DNA from 3 places in the Planococcus maritimus genome. Region 1 is predicted to be linked to each of the others. Evidence: riboswitches for the same ligand, from Rfam matches in the RefSeq annotation. Region 1 holds a riboswitch; each other region holds the start of a gene.

Region 1 (7,006 bases):
TCAGGAAGCAGGTAAATGTCTGCTTCGTTCACGGCAGAGCCATCGGATTTCAGGTTTCGAAACGAAATATCGTGTTCGAGTGTGCAATCAAAACGTTTGTCATGCAATTGGATGGTTACGGTCCGGCTTTTCTTGATTAGGCATTCCATATCCGTCGTGTCCGTTTCCGCCTCCAGCAAGTTCCCGACCTGCTGTGCAAGGTCCATGATGGTATGTTTGATTTTCATGTTGTTCCCCTCTCTTAAAGCAAATTTCACAAAAAAGAAAACGCCGAAAAAAACCCAAGAAAGGGCTTTTTTCGGCGTTGGTTCCAGCGCTATAGTCTGTTCCATTTCACCAAATTCAGATGGTTTATTTAAATACAGCTAATATCGTTGCGTTGCCCGACCGGAAATACTATGGCTTTCCGTTCGTAATCGTATCAGATAGATGAAGTCTTTGGGCCACTCACAGCTTATCCAGACTTAATAACCGTCCTTTTCATCATCTTCGTCTTCAGAATCGCCTTGTTCTTCACCAGGCATGACATCTGTTTCCTGCTCCATTTCCGGTTCGTCTTCCTCACCGCCGCACGCAGCAAGCATTCCCGCAGATAGCATTGCCGCCGCTCCGACTTTCAGCCATTTCTGTTGGGCCATGGACCTTCCTCCTTCGTTTCAATTCCTTACTAGCTCTATACCCATTTGCCGGAAGGAGAAACTAAAAGAGCAATTAGGGTTTAGCCGCCACCAGATTTTCCACATGCTGGCTGTATTTCCGCCACACACTATTCATAAACGCGTCGCAGCGCAGACGATCTTCCGCGGAAGGCATCTGCTCCACTTTAAGTGTGGCAGCCAGTTGGGTTTTTGCATGAAGCATATCACGAAACAAATCTACCGCTCCGCAATACGTCGCAAAGCAGCGGTCTCCTGTTCCGAAAACACCTGTAACGAGATCTCCTGATTGCTGCTCGATTGCTTCGAACAAGCGATGCAGCTGTCTCGGAATTTCCCCGTTCATCCAAGTATACGTGCCGACTACAACTATATCATAACGTAATAGTTCTTTAAGATCGAATTCTTTCACAGGAAAAACCTCGGGCTGTAAGCCTTGGCTCACCGATGCGTCCACGATCATTTCAGTGAGGCGTTCCGTGTGCCCTGTCGCGGATGCATAAACAATTGCAATCTTTGGCTTAGAGTTCGTCAAAGCCATTCGACTCCGAAACTTTCGTATAGGCGCGCGATTTCTGTTCAAAGAAATCGGATTTCGTGCTATTCATCATGTCGTCACCGAAAACGCGGATCCACGGCATCGGATTGTCGCGTGTTTCATAAAGATTGCCGAGGCCGATTTGGCGCAGCCGTTTATTAGCTAAATACTCGACGTATTCGTTGAACTCATCCAAATCCAGGCCATCGATCTCCCCGAGGATATGCTGGGCCCATTCCTTTTCAAGTTCGACGGCATGCGCCACTTCCTCTCGAATCCAATTGTTCATGTCATCTGTCGCAAGTTCCGGGTTTTCCGCGATCAAGATGCGGATAAACTGGGACACGAAATAGGCGTGCTGCATTTCGTCGCGCTGGATATAGCTGATCATCGTGCTGGTCTTCAGCATTTTTTGTTGGCGCGCGAGATGGTAGAAAAACGCAAAACCGGCATAGAAATAAATGCCTTCCAAATTAATCGAATTGACCGCAAGCTTCAATAAGTTTTCCAAATCAGGCTCGGTGCGGAACGCTTCGTACGCAGACAAGATGCGTGCGTTGCGCTTTCTAACGAGCGGGTCGTTCTTTGCTTCATCAAAACGGCGATTTTGTTCATCGAGCGGCACGAGCGAGCTGAGAACGTAGGAATACGACTCGGTGTGGACCGCTTCCTGCTGAGCGATGACCGCAAAAATCGACTTGAAGCTGGAATCGCTGACGTAATCCATGACTTGAGTCATCGTCGGCGTCTGCAGGCTGTCGAGTGACGCCAGCTGCGTATTGATGCGCAAGAAGACGTCTTTCTCAGTATCTGTTAGCGAATCCCAGTTTTTGATGTCATCCTGCATATTGATTTCCTGCGCTTTCCAGAAGTTTGCGAGTAGCGCTTGATACAAGTCATACATATGCGGATGGGCAATATCATTCCAATTGAGCAAACCGGAGCTCGCCCCGCCAACAATGGCGGTCGAACGGTTTGGTGCTTCCGGGTCCATCAATGGCTGTTTCGTTAAAGTTTCCATACTTCTCATCCTTTCCTTAGCTTTCACATGCCTCGCATGCTTCGATTTCTTCTTGCGACGTGCTGCGCACATAATAGCTCGTCTTTAAGCCACATTTCCACGCTTCGAGATGCAATTCCAGCAATTCTTTGGCACGTATCGTGTGCGGCACATACAAATTAAAGCTGATCGACTGGTCGATATGGCGCTGTCTCGCCGCGTTTTGGCGGATGCTCCACTTTTGGTCCAATACGTGGCGCGCGCGGCGGTAATAATCATATGTCCGGTGGTTGAGATCCGGTGCCGTCACGTTAAAACGGAAATTCTTTTTCTCTTCGGCGTATTCGACGGCATACAAGGGATCGATGCCGTCTGTCGAACCGCCGATTTTGGCAGTCGATGAGTTCGGTGCAACGGCCATCATCCAGCCATTGCGGACGCCGGATGTTGCGACTTTACGGCGTAGTGCATCCCAACGCTCTCCGGTATAATTGCGGCGTTCGAAATACTCGCCCGTATGCCATTCAGAACCTGTGAATTCACTGAAGGCACCTTTTTCTTCCGCCAACCCTGCGGATGCGCGGATAGCGTGCCAGGCGATTTCTTCGTATAAAGTATCGGCATAGTCAACCGCTTCTTCCGTTTCCCAATGGATGCCACGAAGCGCCAGCAAGTGGTGCCAACCGAATGTACCTAATCCAACAGCGCGATATTTGCCGTTTGTCACTTCTGCCTGGCCGACAGAAATGGTATTCAAATCGATGACGTTATCGAGCATGCGCAATTGAATCGGGATGAGACGCGACAAGACGTCTGCTTGTACCGCTCTTGGCAAGTTGATCGATGATAAATTGCAGACGACGAAATCGCCCGGTTTTTTCACAGTGACGAGATTCCCTTCCTCGTCTTTGTATTCTTTGATGATTTCAGTCGGCGACATGTTTTGTGCGATTTCACTGCATAGATTGCTGCAATAGATGGATGTTTTGCCGATGCCGCGCAAGTGCTTGTTCGGGTTGCCACGGTTCACTTCGTCGCGGTAGAACATATACGGCGTACCGGTCTCTAGCTGCGACACCATAATGCGCGCCATGATATCCATCGCACGGAACGATTTTCTGGCCAATAAAGGATGGTTGACCGCCTCTTCGTATTTTTCCGTGAAGTATTTGCGGTCGGTTTCGTCATAGAAATCTTCTAGGCCGAGCAAATTGCCCTGCTCGTCTTTCCAACCCATCACTTGCTTGACTTCATGCGGGCAGAACGTATGCCATTCGCCGATGCTGCGGCCGTTTTCATCCGTTTCCTGCAATTTTTGCATAAACAAATCCGGAATCGACACGCCGGTGAAAATATCGTGTGCTTTGCGGCGCTCATCGCCATTGTTCGTTTTCAAATCCAAGAAGCCATTCATAATGTCTTTATGGAAGACGTCCAAATAGACCGCCACTGCACCTTGGCGCTGGCCTAGCTGGTCGACGCTGACGGCTGTGTCGTTAAGTAGACGGATCCACGGGATAACGCCGGATGAATTGCCTTTGAATTTACGAATGTCGGAACCAAGTGCACGCACTTTTCCGTAATAAACACCGAGGCCACCGCCGTCTTTGCTGAGGCGTGCGACGTCCCAGTTATTCTGGTAGATGCCATCAAGCGAATCCGCTACGGTATCAATAAAGCATGAAGACATTTGACCGAAGCTCTTGCCCGCATTCGATAAGGTCGGCGTCGCCACTGTCATATACAAATTGCTCATCGCCCAATACGCTTCCTTGACGAGTTCGAGACGGCGTACTTTCGGTTCTTTTTGCATCAAAGTCATCGCGATGATGAGAAAGCGTTCCTGCGGCAATTCCCAAACGCGTCCGTCATAATCTTTTGCCAAATAACGGTCTGCTAGTAAAAACAATCCGATGTAATTGAACAATTCATCACGCTCTGGCGCAATTTCTCGTCCCAATAGGCGGATTTCGTCATCGGAATAAGTTTCGAGCAAGTCTTTCGAATAAATACCGAGTCGGCTCAGTCCTTCGATCAATCCATAAAAATCGTCGTATTTGTTCGCTGCGCTATAGCCGCGTGTTTGTGCCGCTTGTTCGTATAATTTCTCCAAATACAATCCTGCTGCTTCGAAAGTCCAATGCGGTTCGTCCATCGATACCCGGTCTAATGCATCTTGAATTTTTTTATCTCGTTCTACTGCTCCTAAAGTCATTTCAACACAGCTCCTTTGCGTATTCGTTTGCGATCATTCGGCGTTCTTTTCGTTCTTGTGCGTTCTCAAACAATCGTTTTTCATTGTCCGTTTCCGGCACTACGCTTGCGACCGGCGTCGGCCGGCCTTCTGCATCCACAGCGACCATTGTTAAAATCGATGTGGTTGTTAAACTGCGTGTGCCGCTTTCGATATGCTGGCATTCTGCTTTGACGTACACTTCCATGGAAGTCCGGCCAGTTGAAATGACGACACCTTCCAAAATTAAAATATCGCCGACTTTCGCCGAGGATAGAAAATTGACGTTGTCGATCGATGCGGTCACAACCGCGCGCTGGCTATGTTTCATCGCCGCAATCGCTGCGATTTCATCGATATACGCGAGGACTGTGCCTCCGAAAATCGTGCCCATATGGTTGGTATCCGGCGGCAAGACGAGCCGAGACTGGATAGTCCTGGATACGCCAGCCGGAAGTTGTTCTTTGTTCATGTTGTTTTCCTCCTTTTCCAATACACAAAAGCCCCCATTCTCCAGAGAGAATGGGGGCATAAACGCAAGTTAATTAGGTGGACATACTGGGGCCACACGAAATAAACCTTTGTCATCCTTCCCAATTCCCGGAGAAGTGCAAAACGACAACAAAGGCAGGTCTCCTGGCTCGCGCGTCACTCTCGCCATGCCCTTCCCGTCCATTAGACAGTGGGATTTCATGGTTCGTCTGCGCTTACAGTTGCGGGAACAGCTCCGGGATTTCACCGGATTCCCTATTCAGCCCGTAGTGGGCACCTTTGTTGCGGCATCACTATATATGGTGTTGTTTTTTTACATCATCACCAAATCTTGTAGTTTCACTATAGACCAGTTCGAATTTTGCCGCAAGGATTTTCTCGGAGTTCCTGAAGAAAGCGAAAAAGGGTCTAGTCGCTGTTGTGTTTTTCGTAGAAACCTTTCACTTTGTGGTTATTTTTTGATACGAGGTTTTTCAAATTTTCTGTTTCGGTGAAGACAGCGAGAACTTGCTTGTGAAATCGTTCCTGTGTTCTAGTTATGCATCATCTTTGTAGTCGCCAACCTGCTTTGGGTTGGCCTTTGGCAGTAAGCCAGGGAAAGCGCCTGTCTTACTGCGTCGGCTCACTCTTGTCGCTGGCTGGCTAAAACATTTCATAGATTCGTGTATGTTTAATTAACTCTGCTTCTTTAGTTAGTTGCCGGCTTGTGGGGGAATCGCTTCCTGGATTAGGGATGTAAGTGGATAGTGAGAGATTTATTAGTAAATCGTTTCGGCGTTCTTTTTGTGCTCCATTTTATTAATCGCCTCCGGGCTTTGGGTTGGCCTTTCGCAATAAGCCAATGAATTGGCGAGAAGGAGTTGAGCCGATTCATTTGCGACGCATCTGCGTAGCAGATGTGGGAGCAAAGTGTTTGACCTGATGTTTGAATAAAACATTTATCTAAGGCTTCGGCTCACCCTTTTGCGCCCTGTCGGCTTGGAGATTTCGTTGATTAGTGCGCGCTTAATTAGGTCTGCTTCTTTAGTTAGTTGCCGGCTTGTGGGGGAATCGCTTCCTGAGGCAAGCTTCGGTGAAGATAGTGAGAGATTGCTTGCGGAATTGTTCCGATGTTGTGATTGTGCTTCAACTTAATAGTCGCCGGCCTGCTTTGGGTTGGCCTTTGGCAGCAAGCCAGGGAGAGCGCCTGTCTTGCTGCGTCGGCTCACCCTTGTCGCTAGCCGGCTAAGATAGTTCATAAATTCTTGTATGTTTAATTAAATCTGCTCCTTAAGATAGTTGCCGGCTAACGGGGGAATCGCTTCCTGAGGCACGCATCGGCAAGATAGCTGGATTTTCTTATGGGATCGTTCTGAAGCTTGGTTTGTGCTTTAAATGAATTTTCAATTCCTTGCTTTAGAGTAGCTGCAAAGAAATCCTCACCGCTTAGCTCCATCATTTCTATTTCCCAGGAAATAAAAAAGGCCGCGCATTTGCCTGCGCGGCTTTTGTTATCCGTCGATCCATTCGGATTCAGCTTGTGGCTGTTTTCCTTTTTGGTTCGTGGCTTCTTTATTGTCTTTGCTGGTATACGGCTTGAAGCTCTTGGCTTTGTTCTTGCCTTTTTCCCAACGGTTCCAGCCTTTTTTGCCGGTTCCTTTGCCGATGCCGCTTTTTGATTTTGCTTTTGCTTTGCCCATTTCTTTCACTCCCGTTCACTCATCGTGACGTTCAGCTTACCACATCCCGCCGCTTTCGTGAACAGTTCGTGTTTAGGCTCCGAGCACTTTCTGGATGTCTTTGTGCATGGAATCGGGTGTATCTTTCGGTGCGAACCTCGCCACGACTTTGCCGTTTGGATCGACTAGGAATTTTGTGAAATTCCATTTGATGCCGCTCGACAAGAAGCCTTTTGTGTTCGATGTTAAATGATCAAACAATGGGTGCGCATCTTTTCCGTTCACTTTGATAATGTCGTGCATCGGGAATGTCACGCCGTATGTCATGCGACATGACGATTCGGCATCTGCCGCTTCGCCGACTTCCTGGCCGAACTGGTCGGATGGAAAGCCAAGCACGACCAATCCTTCGTCTTTATAGCGCTGGTA
Region 2 (7,006 bases), 480 kb from region 1:
TTCCAACCGCGATTTGCTGTTTTTCAACGCCATGGTAGATGGCCGCTTGCGACTTGAACGGCTCCGCCTGAGGATCTGGATACGAAGTCACTAAACCGAAGAAATTTGCCCATTGTTCTTTCACAAAATCAGGCGGTCCGAAAGGATGAACATTTTCACTGAAATCGATGATGTCTGAAGGCGGCTTTTGCCCAGCTTGTTCATAGAGGCGATGTGGATTGGCTCCGTGTTCAGGCAATTTCAAGCAAGATTCCCCCTAGTGCAATCAGCGCAAAAAAACTGATTGTCGCTATATTCATTTGGCTGATGGCACAGTTAATATGTCTAGCTTCAAGTTGGAACAAAGGTTTCCCCATTTTAGCGCGAATCGACTGGACGCCGCCGTAAGAGTTCACGCCGCCGAGTTCAATGCCGAGTTGCACAGCCGTTGCGGCTTCTAACCACCCACTGTTTGGGCTCGGATGTTTCCTAGCATCGCGCAGCCAGATCGACAGGCGTTTTTTCAACGGCATGCCACTTTCATTTCGGGTGAATAACACGATCAACAAGCCGGTCACACGGCTCGGAACATAATTCAACACATCGTCGAATTTTGCGGAAGCAAAACCGAAAGCGCGGAATTCTTTATTCTGATAGCCGACCATCGAGTCGCATGTATTGACCGCTTTGTAGATCCATAGCCCTGGCGCACCAAACAACAGCGCCCAAAACATCGGTGCGGTAATGCCATCGCTGGTGTTTTCAGAAACCGTTTCGACAACGCCGCGGGTAATCTCGCTTTCCCCTAAGGTTTCGGTGTCGCGCCCGACAATCCACGACAATCTTTCCCGTGCCAGCGTAAGATCCCCCTGGATAAGCGGCGTGTAAACATCTTCTGCAGCTTGCTTCAAACTTTTCTGCGACAATCCGGAAGCGATCAACAACGCTTCCACTAACATTCCGATCATGGGATTAAACGAGTAAGCAATAGCAACGACAGCTATCGTTACTGAAGCGACAATCAGCAAGACACTAAACAGCATTACAAACCCGTTGCGAAAAGCATATTGTGGGACATTGAGGCGTTTTTTCAACGCCTGGATCAATGACCCGATCCAGCGAACGGGATGCGGCCACGTTGGTGGGTCTCCGATAAGGCGATCCAGCCATAAGCCGATGCCGATTGCCAACACATGATGGATCATAATTTTTTCGCCTCGCGGTAAAGGTGTATCGCTTCGACTGTGCATTCAAAAACACCCGTACCGATCAGTTTCCCAACCTTGGTGATGGGCCCTGCATATGGCAGTGCTTGTCCTTGCTGAGTGGCGGCGACCAGACAGCTATCTGTAGAAGTGCCTGTTGCGATCGTCCCGGTTAAGGGATCAATCACTTCTTCGTGCTGCAGCGCTTTCGTTTTCGCTTCAGTTGCTGTGATCATCGCTTGAATAAACGCTTCATCCGATAAGATGCCGTTGACCATAATCCACGTATTGATGGTGCCAACGCGCTGCTCGCGTGCCACTGCCTGCGACACGTCGACGCCGTTACCGACACCTGCTGTCACTGCTACGACGATGCTTCCGAATTCCGACTCGTATTCGCGGACAATCGCATGTTCAGTTCGGACAGCAGTCATCATCGCTACAGTATCTGTCGCTTTCAAGCCACTGCCTTCGATATACTCGACCATTTCCTCGAAACTATTATCGATATTGTAAGTAGCATCCACATGCCTGTTGAGAAAATTACGGAACCAGCCAGACCCAGCATTGACCACTGCCGACGACACAGTTTTTAGCGGAAGTTCGCTTTGGTAAACAACAAATTCGGGCGTCACGAGAAAATCTTCGGCTGATACTTGCTGATGTGCCGATTCTCTGCGCACTCCTGGCAATAGCGTGATTTGTGGCTTTGGCAATTCCGGATGAGGATGGTTGCTGACACGGGTCTTATAAACGGACTCGACGTCATATGTCCTGACGACTTCATGCGGTTCGCCTTTTCGCACAATGCTTCCTTCGTCCATCAACAATAGTTCATCGCAATACATGGAGGCGAGATTGATGTCATGGAAAATGGAAATGACCGTCAATTCTTTTTCGATCGCCTGTTTTTTGATGGTATCCAATAATTCTTTCTGGTGATTGATGTCGAGATGGTTGGTCGGTTCATCCAGCAGCAAGACCGCTGCGTTTTGTGCCAGCGCTTGCGCGACAAAAACGCGTTGCTGTTCACCGCCGGACATCTCTTCGAGTAAAGTCGATTCGTAATGGCTAATATCCATGAGCTTCATCGCTTCCTGAACCGCCGCTTCATCTTCTGCAGACCAAGATGAAAACCAGCCGCTTTGATGCGGGTATCTACCGAGCGAAATCGTTTCACGGACGGTATGCGAAAAAGCATGCGCATGAAGCTGCGGCAAGACCGCCATCTTCCGCGCCAATTCCTTGGCCGGAAAATCACGGATTGGCCTGCTATCAACTCGGACAACGCCGGCTGTCGGCTCCAGCACGCCGCTGATTAATTTCATCAAGGTCGATTTGCCGCTGCCGTTCGGCCCTAGAATGCCGAGCATGCGGCCTTTTCCAACTTCAAATGAGATATCCTTGACGATTTTTTTGTCGCCATAGCCACCGGACAGATTTTCGATTTGCAACATTTACAGCCCTCCTCTGCGCTGGCGGAAAAAGATAAATGCAAAGACCGGTGCCCCGATAAATGCGGTGATGACCCCAATCGGCAATTCCGTCGGCGAAATGATCGTCCGTGCCACCAAGTCACAAACAATTAACAGTGCAGCTCCGTTGATGAACGATAAGGGCAAGACATGGCGATGATCAGATCCCCACACGAGACGTGTCATATGCGGAACGACCAAGCCAACAAATCCAATTGTCCCGGAAACGGCAACAGCGGATCCGGTCAAGACCGAACCGCCGATCAAAATTGCCATTTTGCTTCGTTTGACGTCGACGCCAAGATGCTGAGCACGTTCTTCGCCAAACAGCATCGCATTTAATTCGCGGCGGTAAAGCCATAAGACGAACGAGCCCACCAGCACAAACGGCAGCGCCATTTGCACATAAGGCCAACCGCGCATCGATACGCTGCCAAGCAGCCAGCCAATGATTTGCCGTAATTCTTCACCGGTCAATGCAATCATTAAAGACATGATCGACCCCAGGAATGAGCTGAAGATGATGCCGGTCAAAATAACCGTCTCCATCTTCATCGAGCGATCAACCAACCGCGCAAAGCCCATAACGGCAAGCATCGTGATCAAAGCACCGATCATGCTGATGACTGGCAAGGTGAATAGGCCGAGAAACGGAATGGAGATGCCGAAAAAAAGTGTCATCACAGCACCGACAGCGGCACCAGACGACACTCCCAACGTGTATGGATCCGCGAGCGGGTTTTTCAGCAAGCCTTGAAAAGCTGCGCCCGCAATCGCCAGTGCCGCACCGACCAGTCCCGCAAGCACTACTCTCGGCATGCGGATATTCCATAAAATATTGGCCGCCGCTTCGTCTGAAGCAGGATTCCAAATAACTGACGGGGAAATCGGCACGGTTCCCACCGTCACACCGAGCACTACCGCCCCGCCCAATAAAATCAGGGAGACTAAATAGGCAAGTGCCGATTTACTCACTGAAAGTCTCCGGATAAATCACTTCCGCCAAAGTCATCAAACCTTCCGTCAAACGCGGGCCTGGGCGTGTAACAGTATCAGGGTTCAATTCGTAGATGGCATCTTCCTGCACAGCCGTCAGCTCTGCATAACCACTGCGCTCTTTGATCAATTCGGCAGCATTTTCGATATAACCGCCTTCTGTCGTGATGATAATATCAGGATTTGCGGCAACAACCGCTTCCGGATCCATGCTGATCCAACCCTCTTCACCGCCAGCGACATTTTCCGCTTGAATCATCGTTAGCATTTCATGGATGAATGTTCCGGTTCCAGCTGTATACAGTTCCGGTTCACTGCCAATTTCTACAAATACTGATTTCGATTCCTCGACGTTCGCTGCCAGTTCTTCAATTTCTGCTACTTGTACTTCCATTTCCTCGATCAAGCCATCTGCTGCCTCTACGGCGCCGGATACTTGGCCAATCGTGGAAATCGTTTCGTATACTTCGTCAAAGGTTTCGGCATTTTCTACGACAAAGACATTCAAACCAGCATCGCGCAATTGCTGGTATCCATCAGTTCCCATGCCAAGCCCTGATTCATGAGCCAATACGACATCCGGTTGCAGGCTGATGATTTTCTCTACATTAAATTCTTGGCCACCAATTTTCTCAAGATCCGCTACTGCCTCCGGATAATTATCGAAATCCGATACGCCGACTAGTTTTTCTCCCAACCCTAGCTCGTAAGCGATTTCCGTATTTGAAGGAATCATTGAAACAAATGTTTCCGGTTCTTCTTCAATAACCACTTCATCACCCATTGCGTCGACTAAGGTCACTGGAAATTCCACTTCTGTTGCTTCTGTAGGCGGTTCCGCTGGTGTTTCTGTTTCTTGATCTTCAACCGGTGCCGCTTCTTCGTCGCCACATCCAGCCAGTACAATGGCAGCCATTCCTGCAGCTGCTCCGAATTTCCATATTTTCTCCATGTTCATTCCCCCTGATGTTTTCATGTTTTCCCTACCAAGCGCTCGCTCGGAGGCTCACAGGATTTGAGTCAGCTAAGCGTTGCGACAGGACGTCGCGCACTTAGCTTAGCTTCCACTCAGCCGCTTCCGCTTTTCTTGTTGTCTAGACTCCAGTGCCCAACTCCTCGGGTCATAAGCCATTCTGGCTGTGCGGCAAAAAGCGCCGCTTCGCCAGACTATCTTATGCCTGTCGGAGCTGAACGGGCACTTACGCTTTTCTTCTTGTCTAGCTCCAGCGGCTTGCCTCTCGGGTCGTAAGCCGACTGCCCTGTGCGGCAAAGAGCGCCGCTTCGGCCACCCGTCTTACGCCTGTCGAGGCAGAACAGCCGCTTCCGCTTTTCTATTAAAAAAGTCCCCCGCAGTAAAACTGCGGGGGACTTACAGGACGATTCGCAAAAACAAGCGCGTCCGGCCTGTCCTCGCAAGCTTTCGGTTCGGTGTTCAAGAAGGCAGGTCTCCTGGCTTGTGGTCATTGCTCGCTGCGCCTTCCCGGAGTTTCCAGTGGCATTGCAGTTTGCTCTCACATACAGTGGCGGGACCGCGCCGGAATTGCACCGGCTTCCCTTTTAACTCATGTTCTTAGACATAAGCACCTTCATGATGGCTATTCAGTTGATTTGATGACTCCATTATACACCGAAAGCTTTAGTTGTCTTCTACATTTTTTCAGGTGCTTGGACGCCGACTGTCTTCAAGGCGTTCGCAAGCGTTGTTTTGACCCCTTCGATCAAGGCTAAGCGCGCACGCGTCATGTCTTCGTTGCTGGCATCCAGTACTTTATTGGCGTTATAGAAGCTGTGGAAATTTGATGCCAATTCATGGATGTACGTTGTCACGCGGTGAGGCGCGCGAAGTTTTGCAGCATCTGCTATAACTTGCGGGAAATCGCCGATTTTCTTCAAGACTTCGATTTCTTTTTCATCCGTCAATAACTCCAAGTGCTCAGTGGAAGCGGTAAAGTTCTGTTCCGCTGCCTGGCGCAGAATTGAGCAGATACGAGCATGTGCGTATTGTGAATAATAAACCGGATTTTCATTAGACTGGGAAACGGCCAAATCCAAGTCGAAATCCATATGCGAATCGCCAGAGCGCATCGCGAAGAAATAACGAACCGCATCCAGGCCGACCAACTCGACCAATTCACGCATAGTGACGGCTTTACCGGTCCGTTTGCTCATCTTCATCTTTTCGCCGTCTTTATACAATTGCACCATTTGAATGACGCTCACTTCAAGCGTATCGCGGTCATATCCGAGTGCTTCGATGGCTGCTTTCATACGCGGGATATACCCATGGTGGTCAGCTCCCCAAATATTGATGAGCTTATCGAAGCCGCGCTGAATCTTGTCTTCGTGGTAAGCGACATCCGGCGTCAAATACGTATACGTGCCATCGTTTTTGATGAGCACACGGTCTTTGTCGTCACCGAATGTTGTCGAACGGAACCAAGTCGCGCCGTCTTCTTCATAAATATGGCCATTGTCGTGCAGTTTTTTCAGTGCCGCATCGATCTTGCCATTTTCGTATAGGGACGTTTCCGAATACCACACATCGAAGTGAACGCGGAAATCTGCCAAGTCTTTCTGCAATTTCGCAAGCTCTACTTTTAAGCCGTGCTCACGGAATGCTTTATAGCGTTCTTGCTCTGTCATCTGCAGGAATTTATCGCCGTGCTCTTCTACGAGCGCTGCTGCGATATCGATGATGTCCTGTCCGCGGTAGCCATCTTCTGGCATGCTTTCGCCTTTGCCCAAGGCTTCGAAATAACGTCCTTCAATCGACAAAGCCAAATTATTGATTTGGTTTCCGGCATCGTTGATGTAATACTCACGGGACACATCATAGCCAGCAAGGTCCAAGATATTGCACATCGAGTCGCCGACAGAAGAACCGCGGGCATGGCCTAGGTGCAGGTCGCCTGTCGGGTTTGCTGAAACAAACTCGACTTGGATGCGTTGGCTGTTGCCGGCATTCGAGCGGCCGTATTCTGCGCCTTGCTCGAGTACCGTTTTAATGACATCGTTCAAGTAATCTTTTTGGATAACGATGTTAATGAAGCCAGGGCCAGCGATTTCGACTTTTTCGATATTCGCTGATTGTGTATCCAAGTTTTCCACGATCGCTTCTGCAATCGCACGCGGCGGCTTTTTCGCAAGGCGTGTCAATTGCATTGCCACGTTCGTCGCGTAATCGCCGTTCGCTTTATCTCTCGGTGATTCCAATTGGACCTGAATCGGTTCTTCTGTAAGACCCGCTTTTTGGACCGCTTCGGCAATCGCCTGTTTAATGTTTTGCTGTACTTGTTCTACTGCGTTCATTTGGTTCCCTCCGTAAACTGTATTTCCATTTCGTATTCGCCA
Region 3 (7,006 bases), 960 kb from region 1:
TCCCTCCGGCTTGCGTCAGTGTTTTTAAGCTTGGGAGGTCGAACTGTTCAAACTTCAACTTATCAAGCATCTCGTACACGAACGGAACTCCCCCGAATGTCGTTGCTTGCCGCTCTTTGCACAAATCCCAAAATTCTTTTTTCAAGATCGAGGCATCCGTCAAAATGATCGCCGCGCCACAGATGAGATGGCTATTGATGATCGACAGTCCGTATGAATAATTCATCGGAAGCGTGGTGATCGGTTTGTCGTCTTCTTGGATATCTAAGTACTCCCGAATTGAGTCAGCATTACTGAAAATGTTTTCGTAACTTAAGCGGACAAATTTGGGGCTGCCCGTACTTCCTGAGGTTGTTAAAAGGAGCGCAAGATGTTCATCTAGCTCGTGTTGATGAACGGCCGGGCATTCGAATAAAGAATACTCCCCAAACTCAAATGACCGATTCATCGTTTTTGCGAGGTCTTCGTTTTCACGGTTCGCCCAAATATACGCAGGCTGATACAGCTCAATCAGCCGGTCAAGCCGGTCTGCTTGAATCGAAGCATCCAACAGCACCGGCACAATACCGCCTCGAAGAAAGCCCACATAGCCGAATACTGACTCTTTATTATTGGCACATAAACAAAAAACGAGCGTTCGCTCTCCAACTTGTCGGCTAATCGAATCAGCAATCTCGACCATTGCAGCGTACGAGTATTCCCGCTCCGCATATATGGCCGTGCGGTCTCCAAACGCCTCCAATTGGTTGAAACTATTCATTGATGAAGTCTACTCCTAATCGGTCCAATAACTTGAGTCCAGACTGGTACGAATCGAATTCGGACATCCATTCGGAATCCAAAGAGACGTCAAAGGCCTCTTCCATCGTGGAGATGAGAATCATATGGCCAAGCGAATCCCATTCACTCGTCTCACCCAATACTAGCTCTTCCCCTACTTCATCTTCATCTATTTCCAATGCCTCCACGAAAGCATTTCTGTATTTTTCAATATTCTTCATTTGTTACACCCTTTCCATTCTGGTTGTCAGTTGTCTCTGCAGAAAGAATGGCTTTTCAACCAGATTCCATACACGAGAACTTACAGTGCCGCGGCAGTGTTTCACAGCGACAACAGCTTTATAGATTTGCTTCGTAAATTGTTTAATTGAAAATGATTATCACAGTCAATTATAAATCCAACCAATGAAAAGTCAACTTCGTATTTATGCGTGATAAACGCTATCGCTACACGGCTTAGGTGGTTATTGTTCCTGCTCCTCCTAAGCGTTGCGCTAATTCTTCCAAATAACCGACTGAAAGCCCTAAACATTTTGGTTCTCCTCTCCTAAATCCAAAACAAAAGTGCTACACTGAAACTAAGTAAATAATCATGCAGGGAAAAGGTGCTGATTCGTCAGCGTAACAGGGAATCCGGTGAAAATCCGGAGCTGTTTCCGCAACTGTAAGTGCGTATGAAATAAGAGATGCCACTGGGGAGACCCGGGAAGGCCTTAGAGTAAATCGATGCACAAGCCAGGAGACCTACCTTTTTCTGAACGTATTTTTGCTCTTCGGAAGATAAGAGGATCTACGGCAACTTTTTCCTATGGACGGCTTTATGCCCGATATTCGCAATCGTGCCACTCTCTTCGTTGAGAGTGGCTTTTTTATGTCTTTTCAGAAGCGATACGTCTGCTGATATTTACGGATTCTATTTAGGAGGTGAACAGATGAAAAAAGACATGCGCTACCTATGCTACCCGTTCATGCGGGAAAGCGCCTCGACGGTCGACTTCGAGATTCGCACCGATTCCTTGACGACGCGGATCGGCGAAGCCATCGCAACGAACGATATTCCTGTCATCGTTGACGATCTGCGCTATTTGCAGCCGATGGTCTACCATTTAAACGGCTCTGTGCGCGGGAAACTTGCCATCACGGAACAAGATCTCGCCGAGCTCAGCGAATTGTATGATCGCTACGTGGCGGAAGTGAAAGAACAAATCGATCAGTTTGTCTTGCCGCAAGGAACGCACGGTGCGTGCATTCTTCACGTCTGCCGCAGCGAAGCGAAAAAATCCGTCCGCGCCCTTCACCACGTGACGCTCGAACGCGAAGTGCCGGAGCATTTGATGGACTACACCAACCTGCTCGCCAATGTCTTTTTCGTGATGGCCGTCTATGCCAATAAGCAGCACGGCGTCGATGAAATCCCGTTCGTCAGTAAATCGTATCCAACAAAACGCATGAAGAAAAAGGAGACTCACTCGTGAAAATCAAATCATTTCTTTTACTCAGCATTCCACTCGCTTTAACTCTTGGCGCTTGCCAAGATGACTCGGCCGAAGCCCCTGCGACAGAAGAAACACCGGAAGAAACGGCAACGGAAACTTCAGGCGACACGCCGTACACGGTTACCGATGATAGAGGCGAAGACATCGAATTCGAGCAAGCGCCTGAAACGATTGTCTCCCTCATCCCAAGCAATACCGAGATTGTCTTTGCACTAGGTGCAGGAGATCAATTGGTCGGCGTGACCGACTTCGACAACTATCCGGAAGCGGCACAAGACATTGAACGTGTCAGTGATTCTGTCGAATTCAATGCCGAAAAAATTATCCAGCTTGACCCGGATGTCGTCTTGGCCTACTCTACCGGCGAAGCGCCGCCTGCCCTATCTCAACTAGAAGACGCAGACATTCCGGTATTCGTCATTCAATCCGCGACTTCATTTGACGAAGTATATGGCGATATCGAACAAATCGCTTCTGTCCTGGCTAAAGAAGACAAAGGCGCTGAAGTAATCGAAGGCATTCAGACGCAAATCGAAGATGTCCAGGAACGCCTCGCAGCTGTAGAAGAGCAAGAAGAAGTTTACGTGGAGATTAGCCCGTCTCCTGAAATTTACACAACCGGCAAGTCCACGTTCATGCAGGAAATTCTCGACCACGCTCAAGTGACCAATGTCTTTGAAGATCTCGAAGGCTGGCCGAATATTTCTGAAGAAGAAGTCATCACCCGCGACCCTGAAACCATCTTGACGACCGTGTCATATGTCGAAGATGCCGTTGGTGACATTGAAGCGCGCGATAGCTGGTCAGCTGTTGAGGCAATCGAAAACGGCGAAGTCCATTTCATCGATTCCGACATCACTTCCCGCCCTGGGCCGCGCATCGGCGAAGCCGTGCAGCTGGTCGCAGAAACCGTTTATCCGGAATTGATGGAGTAAGTCTGTTCCATTATCTATTCAACCGAAAAAAAGCGCAGCCGATTGGATCGGTTGCGCTTTTTTCTATTCATCGTCGCGAATATTTTGCTAGCGAATCATTTCACTGAACTTTCCTCAATATACGTCAAAGTTTTCCCGCTCACTCCGAGCAACACTGTCAAAATTGGCGACAGCAAGCAGAAGAACGCAAATGGCAAATATTCCAATGTCGAAACGTCCAAAACCGAGGCGATGAAAATCCCGCAGACGCTCCACGGCACGAGTGGATTGACGACTGTCCCTGCATCTTCCATGACGCGGCTCAGGTTCTTTCCAGCCAAGCCGACTTTCTTATACGGCTCCTGAAACGCCTGGCCCGTCAGCAAGATCGATAAATATTGTTCCCCGACGAGGATATTCGTGCCAATCGCCGTCAAGGCAGACGCGACGATGACAGAAGATACTTTCTTCAGCAGACTTTCGATTTTCGCAAGCAGGTTTTGGATGATGCCAAGCTTGAATAACAAACCGCCCATGCTCAGTGCGAGCAGGACCAAGGCGATGGTGAAGAACATGCTTGCCATGCCGCCCCGTGACAGCAATGCATCAATTTCATCAATGCCAGTCGACGATTGGTAGCCACCAAACAGGATGCCGAGCATCGATGACACTTGCAGGCTCTGATGGAATAGGGATACGCCAAGAGCGACCACTGAACTCGCGGCCAAGGTCAACACCGCTGGCACTTTGAAGACCGTCAAGACGATTAAGACGACAAGCGGTGTTAAAGCGTACCAATGGATCAAGCCGGTCTCAAGCAAGCCTTCCTTAAACAAAGCGATGTTTTCCGTATGATCCAAGCTCACAGATGGCGATAATAGCCCGAAGAACACCAGCGTTAAGATAAAGGCAGGAATCGTCGTCCAGCCCATATTGCGAATGTGTTCAAAGAGATCCACGCCTACAATGGAGGCGGCCAAATTGGTTGTATCCGATAACGGCGACATCTTGTCCCCGAAAAAGGCGCCGGAAACGATTGCGCCTGCTGTGATGGCGAGTGACAAATCCAGTGCGCCAGCGATACCGATCAAGGCCACACCCACGGTCGCCACTGTTGTTAAAGAACTGCCAATTGATAGCCCGATAATCGCTGTGACGACAAAGACGACCGCAAAGAAAAACACGGGCGTCACCAAGCTAAACCCGGCGTAGATCAAAGTCGGGATCGTCCCGCTCATCATCCAGCTGCTGATGAGGATGCCGATGAAGAAGAATAAGAAAACGGCGCCCATCCCCGCGCTAGCGCCTTCAATCAGCCCCCGCTCCAATTCACGGTAGGATAATTTTTTAACCAGCCCGTAGCACATCAATAATAGGATCGAGATCAAGATCGGCACGTGCGGAGCCGCTTCGAACCGGATAATGCTGAAACTAATGATGGCAACAATAAGCGCGACCAAAGCCGCCGCTTCCTTTGTGCCTGGTGATAAAATCGCTTTAATATGAAACATGTCCAGTTCCTCCTGTATTGTGAAAATAAAAAAAGAAAACCTATCATCCCTTAAAAAAGGGACGAAGGTTTTCTCCGCGTTACCACCCTAGTTGATCTTCCGCTTCGGAACATCCACTCAATTGACCGTTGAAACTGCAGATGGCGTAATTCACCCCGATTGCTGCCTGGACTTCCACCGACCGTCCAGTCTCTTACCGCTGCGCGCAATGAGCCTACTCTTTCATCATTCAACATATTCGTCGTTGCTTTTTGCAATTGCTTTAAATCTTAGCATCTCCGCGGAATAAGTCAAGCGGTGGAACGCGGACAGGTTTTCTCCTCCTATTTTCACTTCTCCAACATGCGCTTGAGAATCCGGATCTGTCCCCTGTGGCTCGTTTCATCTTCTACGACATGAAACCAGAGATAATACTTATTGTAAGTGATGCCATTATAATATTGCCCTTCTTCATACAACCAGCTATCGTCGACACTTTCCATTAGCGACAGTGTATGGTCCCTGACCTTCTTTAATTCATCCAGATAATAATCAAGCGAATGGCCACGGATTTCGCTTCTCGCCTTGTCCCCCAACTCAAGTGGCACCAGCCATTGCTCCAACTCTTGCTCTGTTAGGTCTCGATTTTCAAACGCGATGATCTGGTGGACAAATTCAATCGCCGCCATATGCATTAAGAGCGCCCCGATCGAATTCGAGTGCCCGTCAGCTAAATAATCCAGCTGTTCGATTGATAAGCCTTCTACATCCGTCAACGTCACCGTGCGCGTATAGTCGAGCATCGAGACAAGTTCGCCGATTTTTGGCGAAAAGCCTGTAGTTTTATTGATTTTGAATCTCACCTTCTAACCCCCGCTTAAATACGTATTGGTCAAAGTCTAATATTAGTGAAGGAACAGTCATTTTTTTAGCATATTTGAATTTCTTTTTTCTTTATACTGAATTAGCTTTTCTTCTGCTTCTCGTTTGTTATAAAAACCTTCCGAGTGGATGGCATCGACATCCTCTTCTAAAGAGAGAGCATAAAATACCCGTGCATCCTCTTGGTAAAGATTAATAAAATACTCATAAGTTGCTGGGCCAATATATCGCCAATTATCCTGATCATACAAATCGCCCATATTCCAATATTCCTTGCCATCGATAATTTTTGTATCGCCGATTGTATCGGATGGAGGAGATGATGACAATTGTCTATCCATCCATTTCCCGACCGAGATTAAAATGGCCTTTATTAACACGGCAATCAGCTCCTTTAATCAATCAGACGCACTTCCCTTAAAGCAGCGGCTCCATTTCTTTAAGCCAAATTATTCGGTTCGCTATAGTGGCTGGTTTAGGATGGCGAGGATACTTGTTCTCTACATGAACTAGAGCTTTCGCATGTAAATATGAATCTGTGGGCTGCCCATCATGAAAAAGGCCAAATTGACAAGCCAATTTTTTAGCAATGTCAGATGCTCCCCAAGCAAAAATGAGATGATCTGCTGATGCTAGAACTTCTTTAAGTTCTTTCGTATTTCCTTGTTGGAATAGAGAGTGGGCGACATTTGCTTTACGAAACTCTTTTTCACGACTAATAAAACTCTTCATATTCCCTTCACAAATATCCGATAAGTTAATGAGCGTAATAACATTCCAGCCTTTTCTCTCCATTAGATTCATTAATTGATATTGTGTAGGATCCGGCTTCGCTGAAATAAATTTTGCTTCTGCAATTTCTATGTTTCCTATCGATTCTCCCGGTAAACAACCACCTGGGTTAATCATTACGAATACTGCATCCGTAGTAGATTGACTAATGCCTTTTCGAAAAATCCTTGCTTGCTGTCGCATTAAGAAACGTTCTTCATTGACTTGTGCATAATAAAATTTCGCTTCTACTTGAAAAGTCTTTCTTAACTGCTCTGCTGGTATTAACATCATAGACTCACTCCTTATGTTTAGTTATTTTGAGTGTAGCAGCTGAAAATAACTCTCGTTCCCCATTTTTGGGAAACGTGATTTATTAGGAGTACAATCCGTCGTAGCGTGCAACTTCTTTCTTCATATCGTCAACTAATTTCTCAGGATGGATTGCCTTCGCATCGGCTCCCCAAGTTAATAGCCAGCGGACAAGACCTTGGCTTACAATACCTTCAAATTCAAGCAAGAATTTTTTGTCATCCATTGGCTTAATAGAGGCGTTTAGCCCGAAACGATCGATTACTACATTGATTAAATGATTATCAAACTCAACCGCAATATTACTCTTTTCACCCGAATACATATGAAACAATTGGGAAACGTACTCTTTAAGCTTAAA

The links. Region 1 has a riboswitch for cobalamin ahead of BBI11_RS15505 (acyl-CoA thioesterase). Riboswitches for the same ligand answer to the same signal wherever they lie in the genome.
Region 2: it holds a riboswitch for cobalamin, as region 1 does, so the genes downstream of both, BBI11_RS13160 (ABC transporter substrate-binding protein) here and BBI11_RS15505 (acyl-CoA thioesterase) in region 1, are expected to answer to the same signal.
Region 3: it holds a riboswitch for cobalamin, as region 1 does, so the genes downstream of both, BBI11_RS04045 (hypothetical protein) here and BBI11_RS15505 (acyl-CoA thioesterase) in region 1, are expected to answer to the same signal.

Annotation. Positions count from the first base shown of each region.
Region 1 is NZ_CP016538.2:3,130,419-3,137,424, forward strand. It holds gene BBI11_RS15485 (DUF1259 domain-containing protein) at 1-227, opposite strand, end outside; gene BBI11_RS16415 (hypothetical protein) at 465-638, opposite strand; gene BBI11_RS15490 (flavodoxin domain-containing protein) at 712-1,197, opposite strand; gene BBI11_RS15495 (ribonucleotide-diphosphate reductase subunit beta) at 1,178-2,224, opposite strand; gene BBI11_RS15500 (ribonucleoside-diphosphate reductase subunit alpha) at 2,232-4,409, opposite strand; gene BBI11_RS15505 (acyl-CoA thioesterase) at 4,411-4,899, opposite strand; cobalamin riboswitch at 5,037-5,215, opposite strand; gene BBI11_RS15510 (DUF3934 family protein) at 6,410-6,598, opposite strand; gene BBI11_RS15515 (glutathione peroxidase) at 6,671-7,006, opposite strand, start outside.
Region 2 is NZ_CP016538.2:2,647,357-2,654,362, forward strand. It holds gene BBI11_RS13140 (pyridoxal phosphate-dependent aminotransferase) at 1-244, opposite strand, end outside; gene cbiB (adenosylcobinamide-phosphate synthase CbiB) at 231-1,184, opposite strand; gene BBI11_RS13150 (adenosylcobinamide amidohydrolase) at 1,181-2,641, opposite strand; gene BBI11_RS13155 (FecCD family ABC transporter permease) at 2,642-3,634, opposite strand; gene BBI11_RS13160 (ABC transporter substrate-binding protein) at 3,627-4,607, opposite strand; cobalamin riboswitch at 5,078-5,258, opposite strand; gene argS (arginine--tRNA ligase) at 5,303-6,964, opposite strand; gene BBI11_RS13170 (YwiB family protein) at 6,961-7,006, opposite strand, start outside.
Region 3 is NZ_CP016538.2:805,476-812,481, reverse strand. It holds gene BBI11_RS04055 (AMP-binding protein) at 1-760, opposite strand, end outside; gene BBI11_RS04050 (acyl carrier protein) at 753-1,001, opposite strand; cobalamin riboswitch at 1,367-1,546, shown strand; gene BBI11_RS04045 (hypothetical protein) at 1,713-2,255, shown strand; gene BBI11_RS04040 (ABC transporter substrate-binding protein) at 2,252-3,211, shown strand; gene nhaC (Na+/H+ antiporter NhaC) at 3,307-4,701, opposite strand; gene BBI11_RS04030 (DinB family protein) at 5,031-5,483, opposite strand; gene BBI11_RS04025 (hypothetical protein) at 5,601-5,903, opposite strand; gene BBI11_RS04020 (DUF1643 domain-containing protein) at 5,980-6,627, opposite strand; gene BBI11_RS04015 (helix-turn-helix transcriptional regulator) at 6,710-7,006, opposite strand, start outside.